Regions from separate parts of the Staphylococcus felis genome, predicted to be linked through region 2. Evidence: predicted binding sites of a transcription regulator. Region 2 holds the regulator's gene; each other region holds the start of a gene.

Region 1 (6,350 bases), 1.0 Mb from region 2:
CTTTTGGCTTATTTCAAAAGCGTTTATGAGTGGAGATGCAAACCATATGCTATTAACATTGAAGATGGTTGGTGGATTAGCTGTTGTGGGGTTAATGGAAGTGACATTAGCACGTAAGAAAAAGGCAACTTCAAGTCGTAAGCTGTTTGTGTGGACATGGGTTGTTGCGATTATCACGATTCTTTTAGGTGCTATTTTGCCTTGGGGACCTATTACTGGACTCTTTCACTAAATAAAATGTCTATCATCATTAATTGCTTAAATAAGCGTATGATGATAGACATTTTTGCTATCTCATTCTTATTAGTGATTTCGAGATTTATATCCTATCATATTAATCAAATCTTTAGGATGACTGTATGGTGGTGCATAGGCGACTTCAAATTCGACCAAGTCATCCACTTTTGCATGATGCATCATAGCCATCGTTAATACATCGATACGTTTATCAACACCCTTTTGACCTACAGCAGCTGCACGAATGATTTGCCGTGTATCAGTATCAAAATAGACACGTAAATGAACTTCTGAATTTTGAGGATAATATCCTGCATGTGTCCCATTTTTGACATCGATAACGCGATAGTTGAATTTTGAAAGATCAGCAGTTGAAACACCTGTACTTGCTAACGTGTACTCAAAAAATTGGACAATATTTGCCCCTAAAAACCCTTTAAAACGAACGTGAGTATTGCCGATTAAATGCTCCGCGACAATACTTGCAGCACGATGAGCACCCCAAGCGAGAGGGACATGCGTTGGTAAATCAACATGACGATAATGATGTGTTGTAATATCACCAATAGCATAGATGTTAGGAATGTTAGTTTGAAAATGATCATTTACTGGAATATAACCTTGGTCGTTTATATTGACACCAGAATCTTGTATAAACTCTGAATTCGGAATAACACCCACACCTGTGATAATTAAGTCATAAGATTCTACTAACCCTGATGTAAAAGTGACCTCTTTATCATTGATAGATTTAATCTCTTCATTCAAACGGTAAGAAATCTGATGTGATTTCAATGCGTCAAAGATGACCGCATTCATATCTTGATCCATAAGTTTATTGATGGATTCAGAACGATGAATCAAAGTAGGATTTAATCCGCGCTCATACATATTTTCAACGACTTCTAAACTGATATAACCAGCCCCAACCACAAGTACATCGTTAACTTGGTGCGCCTCAATAAAAGATTCAATTTGATCAGTATCTTCCATATTACGTAATGTAAAAAGTCGTGACGAATCAAAATTAAGTTGACGTGCACGTGCACCTGGACTCAATACTAAAACATCATAGGCATCCTTAAATGTATGACCATTTTCATGGTTATGAATTGTAACGGTTTGATTTTTACTATCGATTGCGATGACCTCATGTTTTAATTTAACATTAATATTACGATTGGATTTAAAGGATTCGGGTGTCTCTGGTAATAAATCATCACGTTCTTTGACCACATTGCCTAAATAATAAGGTAAGCCACAATTTGCAAAACTCATAAAGGCTCCTTTGTCATAAACTGTAATCTCGCTTGATGAATCTAATCGTCGAATTTGACTTGCACATGTGGCACCACCAGCTACTGCACCAACGATAATTATTTTTCTCGTCATATCAACAATGCTCCTTTAGTTTGTTTATTTTGGTATATTAAGATTGAAAAATTCGTTTAGATACACTCCTATGCCATCCTCATTATTTGAAAGCGTGCATGAGTGGGCAACGTGTTTTAATTCATCAATCGCATTTCCCATAGCTATGCCGTATTTCGCATATTTTATCATTTCAAGGTCATTATCTTCATCGCCAAAAGCAATAATAGCATCACGCTCAATATCAAGGTAGTGACGTACGTAATCAATACCAGTTGCTTTACTAATGCCTTTTTTGACAATTTCTATGACTGGAAACGGTGCACCCCAACGACGATGTTCAATGTTTTCGGCATAAAAACGTGTTAAAGCTTGTTTAACTCTAGGAATCATATACTCTTCGGCTTCAATCAGAATACTCGTAGGGTCTTCTTTTAAAATATAGCGTAAATCGCCAACTTCAGTTTTAGGATTGCCGACACTAAAGCCATCAAATAGCCGTGGGTCAGGCTTATCGATATAGACACAATCCATCACTTCAGCAATAATATTTTTAACATTCATTTTCTTTAAAGTTTCAAGGATACTATACGATAAAGATTGATCCAATTGTTCATGTAATACTTTGAAATTGGAGTCCAGCGGGTGATGAATGTATGCGCCATTAAAGTTAATGACAGGGGAGTGCATGTTCAATTCTTCATAGTAACGTCTACTTGCACGGTAAGGTCTTCCTGTTGTAATCATTAATATATGACCTTGGTTTTGTAACGCTGTTAAAACTTTAAATGTATATTGAGGGATTTCTTTAGTATCATCTAATAATGTCCCATCTAAATCTAAACAAATTAAATACTTTTTCATGTGACTCTCCTTAATACAACTGTCTGTGTACCCATATCATAGCATTTTATTGTACAACTGTGTTGATTTTGATATATTGATGTTAGTAAGTTTTCAAAGAGGTGAAAAGTATGGAAGAGGCGTTAAAAGATAGTATTTTAGGTGCATTAGAAAATGTTATTGACCCTGAATTAGGTATAGATATCGTTAATTTAGGTCTTGTATATAAAGTGGATTTAGATGATGATGGATTATGTACAGTTGAAATGACTTTAACTTCTATTGGTTGTCCATTAGGGCCACAAATTGTCGATCAAGTCAAAACAGCATTAGGTGAATTACCAGAGATTAAAGATACTGAAGTCAATATCGTTTGGAATCCACCTTGGAATAAAGATATGATGTCACGTTATGCAAAAATTGCATTAGGTGTTAATTAAATAAAGGTATGATTTGAGGAATGTTGATGTAGTGATATCAATGTTCCTCTTTTCATTAGAAAATATCTATGCACCAAAATAAAAAAAGTCAAAGAAAGTCAAACACAACTATTGAAATATTCCTGTTTAGCGTTTATACTATTAATATAGTCAAAGAAAGTCAAAGTCAAAAAATCATTTTATCAATGTAAGGAGTGAGGCCTTTTGAATATTAATCAAATGACACATTCTATTCAAAACGCACTTCAAAAAGCAATTGAATATACTAAAGATTATAAGTTAACAAACGTTGAAGTAGAGGCTGTTCTAAAAGCAGTCCTTGAAGAAACAGATAGTTTATATCAAATCATTTTAGAACGCGCGAACGTAGATACAAATGCCTTAAAAGATGCATATGAAAATAAACTTAAAAATTATCCAACTGTTAAAGGGGATAATGTTCAATATGGACAATACGTATCATCTCAGACACATCAGCTGTTTAATAAAGCTGAGTCATATATGAAATCATATGAAGATGAGTTTATTTCAATGGAGCATATCGTTCGTGCTGCTATTGATGTCGATTCAACGACACAACAATTTGTACAAAATAAAAAAGAAGTTATCATCGAAGTGATTAAAAAATTAAGAGGAGGGAATCATGTGACAACACAAAACCCTGAAGTGAACTATGAAGCACTGTCTAAATACGGAAGAGATTTAGTCGAAGAAGTGCGTAAAGGAAATATGGATCCAGTTATTGGGCGAGATGAAGAAATCAGAAATACAATACGTATATTAAGTCGAAAAACGAAAAATAACCCCGTCTTAATTGGAGAACCAGGTGTTGGTAAAACAGCCATTGTAGAAGGGCTTGCACAACGTATAGTCAAAAAAGACGTCCCAGAGTCATTGTTAGATAAAACAGTATTTGAGCTTGATTTAAGTGCGCTTGTCGCTGGAGCTAAGTACCGAGGTGAATTTGAAGAACGTCTTAAAGCCGTTTTAAAAGAAGTCAAAGAATCAGATGGTCGCATTTTACTGTTTATTGATGAAATTCACATGTTAGTAGGAGCAGGTAAAACGGATGGTGCCATGGACGCTGGCAATATGCTAAAACCCATGCTAGCGCGGGGTGAATTGCACTGTATCGGCGCAACAACATTAAATGAGTATCGTGAATATATCGAAAAAGATTCAGCATTAGAGCGTCGATTCCAAAAGGTTAACGTTTCTGAGCCGAATATAGAGGATACGATTTCAATTTTACGTGGTTTGAAAGAACGTTACGAAGTGCACCACGGTGTACGCATTCAAGATAGAGCACTTGTAGCTGCAGCAGAATTATCAGACCGCTATATCACGGATCGTTTTTTACCGGATAAAGCAATTGATCTTGTAGACCAAGCTTCGGCAACGATTCGAACAGAAATGGGTTCAAACCCAACAGAATTGGATCAGGCAAACCGCCGCGTAATGCAACTAGAAATCGAAGAAAATGCTTTGAAAAAAGAATCAGATGAAGCAAGCCGTATCCGTTTAAAAGAACTTCAAGAAGAATTAGCTGAAGAAAAAGAGAAACAAGCACAACTTCAAGCACGTGTGGAAGAAGAAAAAGAAAAAATAGCTAAAGTTCAAGAAAAACGTGCAGAACTTGACGAAAGTCGTAAAGCATTAGAAGATGCTGAGAACAATTACGACCTTGAAAAAGCAGCTATACTTCAACACGGAAAAATACCTGAATTAGAAAAAGAACTCAAAACATTAGAAGCGGCTTTTCAAGAAGATCAAGGCGACGACAAAGCAGATCGTATTATTCGAGAGGTCGTAACAGATGAAGAAATCGGTGAAATTGTGAGTCAATGGACAGGAATTCCTGTATCTAAACTTGTCGAAACAGAGCGTGAAAAACTGCTACATTTATCCGATATTTTACACGAACGCGTTGTGGGTCAAGACCGCGCAGTTGATTTAGTGTCTGATGCAGTGGTACGCGCACGTGCAGGAATTAAAGATCCAAATCGTCCAATTGGTTCATTTTTATTCCTTGGACCAACGGGGGTCGGAAAGACAGAGCTGGCAAAGTCATTGGCATCGTCATTATTTGATTCTGAAAAGCATATGATACGTATTGATATGAGTGAGTACATGGAAAAACATTCAGTCTCACGTTTAATTGGAGCCCCTCCTGGTTATGTAGGGCATGACGAAGGTGGACAACTGACTGAAGCCGTTCGACGTAACCCATACTCGGTCATTTTATTAGATGAAATTGAAAAGGCGCACTCAGATGTCTTTAATGTCTTGCTTCAAATTTTAGATGAAGGTCGCTTGACTGATTCTAAAGGGCGTCGTGTTGATTTCAAAAATACAATCATTATTATGACAAGTAATATTGGATCACAAATATTACTTGAAGATGTGAAAGATACAGGTGTTATTACGGAAGAAACTGAAAATAAAGTGATGCAAAGTTTAAATGCATACTTTAAACCAGAGATATTGAACCGTATGGATGACATTGTACTATTCCGTCCATTATCAATTGATGATATGCAAATGATTGTCGATAAAATTTTAGTTAACTTAAATATGCGCTTAATGGATCAACGTATCCAACTGGATATGTCCGAAGAAGCAGAAAATTGGATGGGTCGAGAAGCGTATGAGCCACAATTTGGAGCACGTCCACTTAAACGATTTGTCCAAAGACATGTTGAAACACCATTAGCAAGATTGATGATTAAAGACAATTTACCTGAAGGCACACGAGTACACGGTTATTTAAAAGATAACGAAATTGCTTTTGATATTGAAAAACCAACACTAGAGGCTTAATCTATACTATTTAGACGAGATGAACTTTTTAAAAGGAATCATCTCGTCTTTTTTAATGAAAGTTAATCATGATATATAACTAAAAAATAGATGTTGAAAATATTTATATCAAATAAATATTGATGTTATATAAATAAATGTTTATGATAAAAATGATAGAAGCAGTGAATGGTAACGTCACAGTAGTTCATCAATCGCATGTCTTATGTTATGAGAAGGGATGTTTGCTTTTATTGAATCATAGGGGCGCTTCCTATACTATCTATCATGATTTTAAATACATAGAAAAAAGGTGAAAAAATATGCACAAATGGGCAAAACTATCAGCAACACTTATAGCAACAAGTCTATTAACAGCACCGTTAGCTCAATCCGTACAAGCTGATGAAATGCAGAGTGCTACGGAGCAATCGCAAGGTACGATGCAAACAGCAGAGCAAACGCTTGGTCAACAAAATATAATGAGTGTATCTTGGTATCAGAATTCTACTGAAGCAAAGGCGCTTTATGCGCAAGGGTATAACGCAGCAAAAGAATCTTTGAGCCAAAAAATTAAGCAACATAAAGGTGGAAAGAAATTAGCAATCGCATTAGACATCGACGAAACTGTATTGGATAATTCACCATATCAAGCGTATA
Region 2 (6,350 bases):
TGCAATTTGACCTTCTTTTGTAACATGCCCCACAATAAACGTAGCGATATTCATTTGCTTTGCGATATGCATTAAACTTTGTGTACTCTCTCTAACTTGTGAAACTGATCCAGGTGCTGAACTAATTTCTGGATGATAGATGGTTTGTATCGAGTCCACTACAATCAGTTGCGGCTCTACTTTTTTCACTGTTTCATGTATGATTTCTAAATCTGTTTCGGCAAATACATTGAGTTGACTTGCATCTTCATCAAGCCGATCTGCACGTAATTTCGTTTGATTTAAAGATTCTTCACCGGTAATATATAAAACACGTTTATGCTGAGAAAGTGCAGCACACATTTGTAACAATAATGTGGACTTTCCAATACCTGGATCGCCTCCAATTAAGACGAGTGATCCTTCTACTATACCTCCACCAAGCACACGATTAAATTCATCACTATTTGTAAGAATTCGGGGTGACTGTTCTTGTTTAATGTCGCTCAGTTTTTGCACTTTGGCTACATTGGCCTTTTGTGCCCTTACACCATGTTTAGGCTGTGCTGATTTTTGCATAATAGATTCTTCCAGTGTATTCCACGCACCACAATTAGGACATTTGCCCATCCACTTAGGTGATTGATACCCACACGCTGTACATTCAAATATGACTTTTTTCTTTGCCACAAGGCCACCTCCGAATCTTGATATAACACATCTATTTTATACTTGTCATAGCATTATGACAAATGTTCACTATTACTGATGTTATCGATTATTACTGTAGCTTAATCTATCACTGTATTAACCATCACTTTATGCAAAAAACTAGGACAAACGCTCACGCGAATGTCCTAGTTCGAAAAGTACTTATTATTTTTCTACTTCTGCTTTTGTTTCATCTGAATTGCGTTCTGATACTTTGTATTGATAAGATTCTCCATCATAGTCAACTGTTACATTTTTACCTTCTAATTCTTTACCTTCTAAGATAAGCTCACTAAGATTGTCTTCTACAGTCTTCTGAATTGCTCGAATCAATGGACGTGCCCCATATTCTGGGTCATATCCTTCATCCGCAATTTTATTTTTAGCTTCTTCTGTCACTTCAACGTGAATGTTTTGTTCTGACAAACGTTGTGTGAGTTTGCCGACCATTTTCGTAACAATTGCTTTTAATTCGTCTTTACTTAATTTATGGAAAACAATGATATCATCCACACGGTTTAAAAATTCTGGTCGGAATGCATTTTTCAATTCTTTCATCATTGTATTGCGAATTGTTTCATAATCATTGCCTTGTACTGTGCCACCAAAACCAGCAAAGCGTTGATCTTGTAACTCTTGTGCTCCGACGTTAGATGTCATGATAATGACCGTATTACGGAAATCAACACGACGACCTTTCGTATCAGTTAAATGACCATCATCAAGTACTTGTAAAAGGATATTGAAAACATCAGGATGTGCTTTTTCTATCTCATCAAATAAAATCACTGAGTATGGTTTACGGCGTACTTTTTCCGTTAATTGTCCTCCATCGTCATGTCCTACATATCCAGGAGGAGCTCCGACCAAGCGACTCACAGCATGTTTCTCCATAAATTCACTCATATCCACACGAATCATTGCATCTTCTTCACCAAACATAGATTCAGCAAGGGCACGAGCGAGTTCAGTTTTACCGACACCAGTTGGTCCTAAGAAGATAAAACTACCGATTGGGCGTTTCGGATCTTTGAGTCCTGCACGGGCGCGGCGAACCGCTTTCGAAATAGACGTTACTGCATCTTTTTGACCAATCACACGCTCATGTAAAGTTTCTTCTAGATTAAGCAAACGATCTGATTCCGTTTCATTTAATCTTGTTAATGGAATACCCGTCCATCCAGCAATGACTTCCGCAATATCTTCTGCAGTCAATGAAGTGTGACGACCACCTTGATTATTTTTCCATTCATTTTTGGCTTCTTCATATTGTTGTTCAAGCTTTGATTGTTTATCACGTAAATTAGCTGCATTTTCAAATTCTTGTGCGTGCACAGCTGCATCTTTTTCATTTTTAACTTGTTCAATTTGTTGTTCAATCTCTTTTAAGTTTGAAGGTGTCGTATGACTTTTTAGACGTACTTTTGAACTTGCTTCATCGATTAAATCTATCGCTTTGTCCGGCAAGAAACGGTCTTGAACATAACGATTACTTAATTTTGCTGCAGCTTCAACCGCTTCATCTGAAATGTTAATACGATGATGTGCTTCATAGCGGTCACGTAGACCTTTTAAAATTGCAATCGTATCTTCAACAGATGGTTCATCCACTTGTACAGGTTGAAAACGACGCTCTAATGCTGCATCTTTTTCAATGTTTTTACGATATTCATCTAAAGTTGTGGCACCTATACATTGTAATTCCCCACGTGCAAGAGCAGGTTTTAAAATGTTCGATGCATCGATAGCACCTTCTGCACCACCTGCGCCAATAAGTGTATGCAATTCATCAATAAATAAAATAACATTACCTGCTTGATGAATTTCTTCCATTACCTTTTTCAAACGTTCTTCAAATTCACCACGATATTTTGTTCCGGCAACAACTGTGCCCATATCAAGTGACATTACACGTTTATCTTTTAATGTTTCTGGTACCTCATTGTTGACGATAGCTTGGGCTAATCCTTCAGCAATTGCTGTTTTACCAACCCCTGGCTCACCAATGAGTACGGGATTATTTTTTGTACGACGGCTTAACACTTCAATCACACGCGTAATTTCTTTATTACGCCCTACAACGGGATCTAACGTTCCATCTTTCGCAATCACTGTTAAATCTCTTGCTAAGCTATCTAACGTCGGCGTGCTATTGGCTTTATTCGTTTGACCTGCTTTATTCGCAGATTCTGGACTTCCAAGCGCTTTGACCACTTGTGCTCTCGCTTTTGTAATGTTCAAATCTAAGTTAGCAAACACACGTGCTGCCACACCTTCATTTTCACGAATTAAACCTAATAAAATGTGTTCTGTTCCTACAAAGTTGTGTTGTAATTTTCGCGCTTCATCCATTGAGAGTTCAATGACCTTCTTCGCACGTGGTGTATAATGCAACGCACCTACGTGATCTTGACCGTGACCGATTAACTTTTCAACTTCTGCTACTACTTTGTCTTCTGTAATATCAAAACTCTCAAGCACTTTTGCAGCAATGCCTTCTGGTTCTTTCATAAGTCCTAGTAGTAAATGTTCTGTTCCAATATTGGAATGGTTTAAACGGATTGCCTCTTCTTGTGCATGGGCTAAAACACGTTGTGCACGTTCTGTAAGTCTACCAAATAACATATATTAACCTCCTAATTATATATATCTTCTTAAAATTTCAGCTCTTTTTTCTTCAATTGAATGTTCTTCAGTTTCATCTATTAAAAATGGGGACTGTATAGCAATAATCAACTCATTAAAATTAAAATCATCTATTTCAATAATCCCTAAATCAATACCCAGTTTGATGTCGCTTAATCGATAAGACGCTTCTTCTACTGATATGAGATGACTATACTTTAAAATACCAAGTGAACGATAAACACGGTCGAGTGTTTCGACTGTTTTGTGCTCGTGTAAGCGTTCGCGCAACTCTAACTCTTCATTAATAATTTGTTGGACTAGTTCTGTTAATGCATCTATGATTTCTTGTTCACTCTTACCTAACGTCAGCTGATTGGATACTTGATACACATGTCCATAGACTTGAGATCCTTCGCCGTAAATACCGCGAATCGTAAATCCAAAACGATTGATTGTCTGTGCGATACGATTCATCCTCTTCATAATGGATAAACCAGGTAAATGCAACATCACACTTGCTCTCATTCCTGTCCCAACATTTGTCGGACATGTAGTGAGATAACCCAGTTCTTCGTCATAGCTAATATCTGTATGCACATCAAGCTGATCATCAACTTCTGAAGCTCTTTCAAAAAGTGTACTAAGTGATAAGTCTGTCCCCATTGCTTGAATTCTGACATGATCTTCTTCATTAACCATAATACTGATAGATTCATCATCATTCAGTAACACTGCAGATGCTGGTTGCTTTGTGAGCTCCGGACTAATCAAATGCTTTGCAACTAATTTATATTTGCTTTGTTGATCCAATTCATCTAAACGAATCACTTTTAAATCTGGCAATGCATCTTGAACTTCATTCACCACTCGGTAACCTTCTTCTTCATTTGAAAACATCAGAGGATGTACATGATTTTCGAGATTACGTGCAAGTCTAATACGCGACGACATGATAACAGGTTGAGTTGTTGCGTTTTGCATCCATTGTCCAATAGGTTGGTTAAGTTCCTCAGACATCACGTTTCAACTCCTCACTCTGTTGTTCTAGCGCTTTGATTTCGTCACGAACAACAGCTGCTTGTTCAAATTCTTGCTGAGACACAAGTACATCGAGTCGTGCTCGCTTTTCATCGATTTGCTTTTTTAATGCTCGCTTTTGCTGTGACGATTTAGGGCATTTACCTGAATGCTCCGTATGTCCACCTTGAACACGCCTAACGATATCGTACACATCATCTTTAAATGTTTGATAACAATCATGACATCCGAATTTGCCAACATGCGCAATATCTTTTAATGTCATTTGACAAGTTGGACAGCGTTTTTCTTCGCGATATACAACTTGATCAACATTAATACCATGCTTTGCTGCAAGATGTTGAAGGATTTGTTTAATGACAAATGTGCCCTCTACATCATCACCTTCATGCCAATTTTCTTCAGCGTGATTATTCATAGACTCGTGAAACAAACCGACATGTGGTCGTTTTTCTTCATTGAGATTACGTTGGTCAAGTTTTTGCTTATCGCTATACATAGCACATCACCTTCTAGTAATAATTAATGACCGGTAATAGTCTTTTAAGAATGTTAGCGCGTATAATATCCCTTGCTGCTACATCCATTTTTAATGTTTCTCTATCGATTACAGCAGAAATCATTTTTGCTTCACGCTCAGTAATCAAATTATTTTCAAATAAACCATCAATAATATAGTATGCTTGCTGTTGAGAAATCGATGTACCAATCAGTCCCATCAAACGCTTAATATAATCAGCGTGATTTTTTGTCTCTATTTTAGTGATGCGAATATATCCTCCGCCACCACGTTTACTTTCAATTTCATAGCCATGTTCGTTTGTAAATCGTGTTTTGATGACATAATTCAACTGAGATGGTACACAATCAAAACGCTGGGCAATGTTAGCGCGCTGAATTTCTACAACATCGTCTTTAGCTTCTTCAAAAAGTTGCTTAATATACTGCTCTATGATGTCAGACATATTATGCATGTTATCACCCCTTTTGACCATCTTTGACTATATTATATGACCAACTTTGACCTTTTTCAAACAATTTGATTTTCTTTTCATCAATTTATTGTGTTACTGATTCTACTTTTGGTGTATCATATTCTTAGTGAGCATTTAAATTAAAAAAAGGTGTGAGATAGATGCATATTTTAATTGGGATTATTGGAATTATCTTCTTCTTAGCACTTGCATTAGCCGCAAGTTCTGATAAGAAAAATGTACGTTGGAAATATATTGGCATTATGCTTGTAATCCAACTTGTGCTGGCTTACTTCCTACTAAAAACAACAATTGGGATTAAGATTGTAGGAGGCATTGCCACAGGTTTTGGTTATTTATTAAAACAAGCCGCAGTAGGTGTTGATTTTGTTTTTGGGGGAATGGTTAACGAAGGTGCTATGTCTTTCTTCTTAAGTGTATTATTACCTATCGTTTTCATTTCAGCTTTAATCGGGATTTTACAATACTTAAGAATTTTACCGTTAATCATCAATGTACTAGGCTTTTTAATTTCTAAAATTAATGGTATGGGGCGCTTAGAGTCTTACAATGCCGTAGCTTCTGCCATTTTAGGACAATCTGAAGTATTTATTTCATTAAAAAAACAATTACCTTACATACCGAAGCATCGTCTGTACACATTAACTGCTTCAGCAATGTCAACGGTATCGGCATCAATTATTGGTGCTTACTTTACACTAGTAGAACCAAAATATGTTGTAACAGCAGTGGTACTTAACTTATTCGGCGGTTTTATCATCGCTTCAATTATCAATCCATACAAAGTAAATGAAGAAGACGATAAGCTTTTGATCTCAGAAGATAAAAAAAGACAATCTTTCTTTGAAATGCTTGGGGAGTATATACTTGATGGTTTTAAAGTCGCTGTAATCGTCGGTGCAATGCTTATCGGATACATCGCATTAATTGCGCTATTAAACGGTCTTGTAGGTGGATTATTTAATTTAGCATCTGGTGGTGCTATTAATTGGAACTTCC
Region 3 (6,350 bases), 250 kb from region 2:
CGGCATGAAAGTCAGTGAACTTCGTGCTCACTTTGCGCAGTACTTTTCACAGATAACGAAAAAACTGCTTGAAGGCACATACCAACCTCAAGCAGTTCGAAAAGTGCAAATTCCCAAACCAAATGGGAAAATGCGTGTGCTTGGTATCCCTGTCGCTAGAGACAGGGTAATACAACAAGCGATTAAACAAGTGATTGAACCCAGCATCGACCGAACATTTTCGAATCATAGCCATGGTTTCAGACCTAATCGTAGCACAGGAACAGCACTTAAGCAATGCGCTATTTACTACGAAGAGGGCTATAAAATAGCCGTGGATTGTGATTTGAAACAGTGCTTTGACATGTTAAATCATGATAAGCTGATGTATTTGTTCGAACGCCATGTTCAAGATAAGTCAATTTCAACATTTATCCGTAGAAGTTTACAAGTAGGTGCCATTGACCTATCTGGCGAAGTCGCAGAAAGAAAGATAGGTGCACCACAAGGGGGCGTTATCTCTCCTTTACTATGTAATATCTATCTACATGAACTGGATAAAGAACTCGAAAAGCGTGGACACCGGTTTGTACGCTATGCAGATGACTTTGTCATCTTTGTACGGACAAAACGTGCAGGTGAACGCGTAATGATGAGTGTAACGAAATTCATTGAAAAGCAACTGAAGTTGGCTGTCAATGAAGATAAAAGCAGAATAGGAGCAGTCACACGTTTAAAGTTCTTGAGTTGTCTAATAACCAAGGTAAATGGGGTTTGTCGTTTCAGACCGACTACGGAAGCAAAAAGAAATTTAATACGCGTCTTAAGGAAAATAACGAAACGAAATAGACCCGGTACCTTTAAAGACATTATCACTGAAATTAACCAAGTGACGAGAGGCTGGATAAATTACTTTGGTAGAGGTTTTATCAGAGAATTTATTGGTATGTCAACAGATTTCTAGACAGTTTTTATAGAAACTATCTTTGTACGCTTTCGGCGTCAGATAATTTAATGCACTATGAGGTCGAATGTTGTTATACCAATTAACATAATCAAACAATTCGAGTTTTAAGTGATTAATAGATTTAAAATCATACTGTTTAATGAATTCAGTTTTTAACGCTTTAAATGTACTTTCAGCTACTGCGTTGTCATATGGACATCCTTTCATGCTTAAAGATCTTTTGATACCAAAGGTATCTAGTACATCATCAATCATGTGATTATCAAACTCTTTTCCTCTGTCAGTGTGAAACATTTGTACGTCTCTTAAATCGTGTCTAATGCTACTAAGTGCCTTGGATACAAGCGTGCTATCTTTCTTTGAGCCTGCGCTATGCCCAACAATCTCACGGTTAAAAAGATCAATAAATAAACATATGTAATGCCATTTTCCAGCCACTTTTACATATGTCAAATCACTGACAAGAACTTCCAATGGTTCTTTTCTATTGAAACTTTGATTTAATTCATTATTGATTTCGCGTTCACTTGAGCGAGAAGGAAATGATTTATACTTCGATGTCGTATAAGAAGATACTAATTTATTTGCTTTCATAATGCGTCCTATACGTCGTCTTGAGACATTTAAACCATTTTTGATAAGTTCATTTTTAATCCTTCTTGTTCCAAAACATTTGCGATTAGAATTGAAAATCTCGATAATTTTATCGCTAATTTCCTTATCTCGATCATCTTTTTCAACGTTGGGTGATTTGTTAATTTCGTAATAGTAACTACTTCTAGAGATTTGCAGGACTTTGCACATTGCTGATACTGAATATTTATTGGCATTCTTTCGAATGACATCTATTTTCGTCCCATGATCAGCGCTGCTTGCTTTAAAATATCATTTTCCATTTTCAATTGTTGATTTTCTTTACGTAATTTTCTTAGTTCTTTTTCTTCATTAGTTAAGTTATCTTGATGGTTAAATGAACCAGTATTTTGATGTTGCTTAATCCATTTCCCTAACGCCGAAGGTGTTAAATCATATTCACGAGCAATTTCATTTCTAGGCTTACCATTTTCATAAAGCTTTACCATTTGTAATTTAAATTCAGGACTAAAAGTTCTTCTTTCTCTTGTCATAAAAATCGCCTACTTTCTTAATTTAACAATATCTATTCTCATAGAATTTGTCCAACTAAGTGTAGACGATTCAATTAATGTTCAAGACTTTATGATCACACAACGAAAAAGGCGTTAAGCAATCCATTATTGCATAACGCCTTAATTTAATGCGACCAGTCCAATTTGACTGAGAGCCCAAACAATACGAATGATTGATAAAAGAAAAGCGTAGAGATGATTGTACTGAACCCCAAAAGTTGTACTTTGGTTTAGTATACAATTTCAAAGGTTTGTTTCCTATATTGTGTAGGAGACAAGCCTTTTAATTTTGCTTTAATTCTTGTATTGTTATAAAAATTGATATATTTTTGAATTGATTGTTCTAATTCTTGGAATGTTTCAAATGATTGTCCATAATACATTTCTTGCTTTAATAACCCAAAGAAGTTTTCCATTGAGGCATTATCTAAGCAATTGCCTTTTCTAGACATACTTTGAAATACATCATGTTCTTTTAATGACTCAATATAGTTTCTATTTTGATAATGCCATCCTTGATCTGAATGAATTGTCATTCGATAAAAAAGTTGCGGTCTCATTGCTAGTAATTCAGTTAAAGGTTCAATAACAATATCTATAGTAGGACGCTTTGATATACGATAACTTAAGATTTCCAAGTTATATAAGTCCATAAAAGGTGATAAATAGGCCTTTGTTCCATCGCGTAATTTAAATTCTGTAATGTCTGTAACCACTTTTTGATAAGGTCGATCTGTATTAAAACGACGTTTTAATATATTTTTAGCTACTTTACCTATAGTTCCTCTATAAGAATTGTATTTTCTTGTTTTATGCTTAAATTTCGTACATGTTAAATGGTGTTCTTTCATAATTCGTCTTACTTTCTTATGATTGACTGTCATTCCTTTATTAGCCAATGCTTGAGTAACTCGACGATAACCATAAGTATAATCACTTTCTTTACAAATTTGCTTAATAGATTCAACTATATCTATATCTTTTTTAGGTTTTTTGAAACGTTCAAGCCAGTAGTAGTACACGGATTTAGCTATTTCTGTAACTTCAAACAGAAGGCTTAACCCAAATTGATACATTTCATGTAATTCTTTAATGACCTTTACTTTTTCGGATGTTTGCTTCCGTAATGTTGGGTCAAGCGTTGTAACTTTTTTTGATAAGCGATACCTGCTTTCAACATTTCATTTTCATTTCTAAGTCTTTCTAATTCTTCGCGTTCATCTTCTTTTAATGGTAAATGATTATCTGGTTTAACTTTTGTCTGCTTTCTTTTCATTTTAGAAGGACGTCCTCTCTGTTTATTGTCTAAACCGAGAATACCTTCTTCATTAAATTTACGCTGCCAAACGGCTAACATAGCTGGATTAGAAATTTTAAAGTGATTGGCTGTTTCTCGATAAGACAATTTATTTTCTTGTCTAAATCTTAAAACAGATACTTTAAAATCTCTAGTATATTCTTTATTCTGCAATTTTTTATCTAATCCTTTTGGTCCAAATTCCAAATACTGGTTAACCCATCTTTGAAGTATAGAATAATGAGATATACTATATTTTTTAGCTAATTTCTCATATCCTAAACTACTATTTAAATATTCCTGAACTATTTTTAACTTGATTTCAAATTTATAATGTTTACCCATAAAAATGCACCCCATAAAGTTAGATTTTTTAGTCCAACTTTTGGGGTGCACATCAGATTCAATCATGAATCATCTCTACGCTGTTATTTTGGGATTGATGTCCCAGACGCTTTATCTATCATTATGATAAATGTTCGGGTTCCATCACTTCATCGATTAAGCCATATTCTTTGGCTTCTTCTGCTGTTAAGAAGTTATCACGATCTGTGTCCTTTTCGATTTTTTCAATCGGTTGACCTGTACGTTCAGATAAAATTTTGTTTAATTTCGCACGTGTTTTTAGGATGTGGTTTGCAGCAATTTCAATTTCAGTTGCTTGCCCTTGAGCGCCACCAAGTGGTTGGTGAATCATAACTTCAGCATTTGGTAAAGCAAAACGTTTACCTTTAGTACCAGCAGCTAATAAGAATGATCCCATTGAAGCGGCCATTCCAATACAGATGGTTTGAACATCAGGTTTAATATGTTGAATCGTATCATAAATTGCAAAGCCTGCCGTGACACTGCCACCTGGTGAGTTAATGTAGAGATAGATGTCTTTCTCGGCATCTTGTGCTTGTAAAAATAAAAGTTGTGATACGATAGAATTTGCAACGTTGTCATCAATTGCAGAGCCTAACATAATAATACGGTCTTTTAATAAACGTGAATAAATATCATATGCGCGCTCTCCGCGATTAGTTGTTTCAATAACTGTAGGAATTAAATTCATATTAGATTTCCTCCTAAATATCTTTTGTATGAGTTTATTTTAACTTAAAAGTCAAAAATGGTCAAAAAATTATGCTTACAAATAAAGATTATTTCAATATTTGACCAATGATAAATTGCGCGATAAAATAAATGTTAGTTTTTAAATTCACCCCTCGTAGTGTAATGGATAACACGTAAGATTCCGGTTCTTATAATAGAGGTTCGATTCCTCTCGAGGGGGCTATTTAGTTTTTTAGTGTGTTTAAAAATGTTTCGAATTGATTAGAACTTTATTGTGTGATGTTTTTAATGGGACAACACGCAATTTTTTTTAGCAAAGATGAGGCAATAAATAAGTTGAATGTTTATAAACGACAGATTTTACTTTACAAAAGACCCATATGAGCGTATAGTGATGGTTATAGTATTTAAAGCTCGAGAATTAAATTGTAGTTTATTTTAAGAATAACTCCTTTTGATTAAAGCATTTATTTACAAATATAACGTGCAATTCGCACATGGAGGTATTCTTATGTATAGTGGAACAGTAAAATGGTTTAACGCAGAAAAAGGTTTTGGATTTATCGAGCGTCAAGATGGGGACGATGTATTCGTGCACTTCTCAGCTATCGTTGGCGATGGATACAAAACTTTAGAAGAAGGTCAAAACGTTGACTTTGACATCGTTCAAGGTGACCGTGGTGATCAAGCGTCTAACGTTGTTAAAATGTAATTTAAAAACGTACTGAATATATAACTATATAGATGAAGCTAGGACATAATGACTAGCTAAAACAAAGAATCGGTTAAGTAAAATCATTTTACTTAATCGATTCTTTTTATATATTATTTCAAAAAATGAAAACCCTCGCGTATAATAATAAAAATCACTTGCAAAATAATGCGAAGGAAGTTGATATATAAATATTAATATACTTCAATTGGAGAGAAATGGATCGTTTAGTATTGTTCGGAGCGATAGTTATTGTAGAATGGTAGGTGGTATTTACAAATATTTATGATATTAAACCCATTTAAAATAAACATTTTGATTTATTATAACGCTTTACTAATATAAAAGTTTTTTGAGGAGCTATAACGATGCACTATAAATTTGAGAAAAATGAGCTATATGCAATTCATCTAGACAAAATAGATCCATTAGGTAAATGGAGAGAGCATTTTTTTATAAATGAAGAAGAAATATATATGTGTGGCAACTCTCTAGGTCTTAAATCAAAGGAAGCTAGTGAAACTTTAGATGAAATACTTGAAATATGGAAAAAGGAATGTGTAGGGTTATGGAATATAAAAAATAATAAGTATTTCAACTATTCGAACAATCTAGCTGCAAAAATGGCTCCGCTAGTTGGTGCTATGCCTGAAGAGGTAGCGATAGTTGGAAGTACAACATCTAATATACATCAAGCCATTAGCACGCTGTATAAACCTACGCATTCTAAATATAAGATATTAATTGATGATCTTAATTTTCCAACAGATAAATATGCCATTGATAGTCAAGTTCAATTAAAAGGACTGGATCCTAAAGATGCAGTTAAATTAGTCAAAAGTCGTGATGGTCAATTTATTTATGAAGATGATATCATTGATGCCATGACAGATGATGTTGCACTTGTGTTTTTGCCATTGGTACTTTATAGTAATTCGCAAATTTTAGATATTAATAAGGTGACAAAAGAAGCTAAGAAAAGAAATATTTTAATAGGATGGGATCTTTGTCATGCTATAGGTGCGATACCAATCAATTTTGAATCCATATCTCCAGACTTTGCAGTATGGTGTACATATAAGTATTTAAATGGTGGCCCTGGATCGATAGCAGGACTATATATCAATCAACGACACTTTGATAAAACACCGGGATTGTCAGGTTGGTTTGGAAATAAAAATGAAACGC

Evidence for each region. The regulator CtsR, encoded in region 2, represses protease genes until heat stress. The targets are predictions, from matches to a motif close to ATGGTCAATAAAGGTCAAACA.
Region 1: the regulator CtsR is predicted to act here: its motif matches at 2,976-2,996, upstream of clpB (ATP-dependent chaperone ClpB).
Region 3: the regulator CtsR is predicted to act here: its motif matches at 4,496-4,516, upstream of clpP (ATP-dependent Clp endopeptidase proteolytic subunit ClpP).

What each region holds. Positions count from the first base shown of each region.
Region 1 is NZ_CP027770.1:1,411,583-1,417,932, forward strand. Features, by position in the region: gene C7J90_RS06600 (YisL family protein) at 1-232, shown strand, start outside; gene C7J90_RS06605 (CoA-disulfide reductase) at 304-1,629, opposite strand; gene C7J90_RS06610 (Cof-type HAD-IIB family hydrolase) at 1,654-2,472, opposite strand; gene C7J90_RS06615 (metal-sulfur cluster assembly factor) at 2,583-2,891, shown strand; gene clpB (ATP-dependent chaperone ClpB) at 3,096-5,711, shown strand; gene C7J90_RS06625 (5'-nucleotidase, lipoprotein e(P4) family) at 6,014-6,350, shown strand, end outside.
Region 2 is NZ_CP027770.1:407,991-414,340, forward strand. Features, by position in the region: gene radA (DNA repair protein RadA) at 1-669, opposite strand, end outside; gene C7J90_RS02025 (ATP-dependent Clp protease ATP-binding subunit) at 856-3,315, opposite strand; gene C7J90_RS02030 (protein arginine kinase) at 3,331-4,335, opposite strand; gene C7J90_RS02035 (UvrB/UvrC motif-containing protein) at 4,328-4,855, opposite strand; gene C7J90_RS02040 (CtsR family transcriptional regulator) at 4,869-5,330, opposite strand; gene C7J90_RS02045 (NupC/NupG family nucleoside CNT transporter) at 5,492-6,350, shown strand, end outside.
Region 3 is NZ_CP027770.1:157,591-163,940, reverse strand. Features, by position in the region: partial or broken gene ltrA (group II intron reverse transcriptase/maturase) at 1-922, shown strand, start outside; one part of gene C7J90_RS00830 (IS3 family transposase) at 929-1,827, opposite strand; one part of gene C7J90_RS00830 (IS3 family transposase) at 1,827-2,073, opposite strand; gene C7J90_RS00825 (IS3 family transposase) at 2,325-3,170, opposite strand; gene C7J90_RS00820 (helix-turn-helix domain-containing protein) at 3,194-3,736, opposite strand; gene clpP (ATP-dependent Clp endopeptidase proteolytic subunit ClpP) at 3,858-4,448, opposite strand; tRNA gene C7J90_RS00810 (tRNA-Arg) at 4,599-4,670, shown strand; gene C7J90_RS00805 (cold-shock protein) at 4,962-5,162, shown strand; gene kynU (kynureninase) at 5,531-6,350, shown strand, end outside.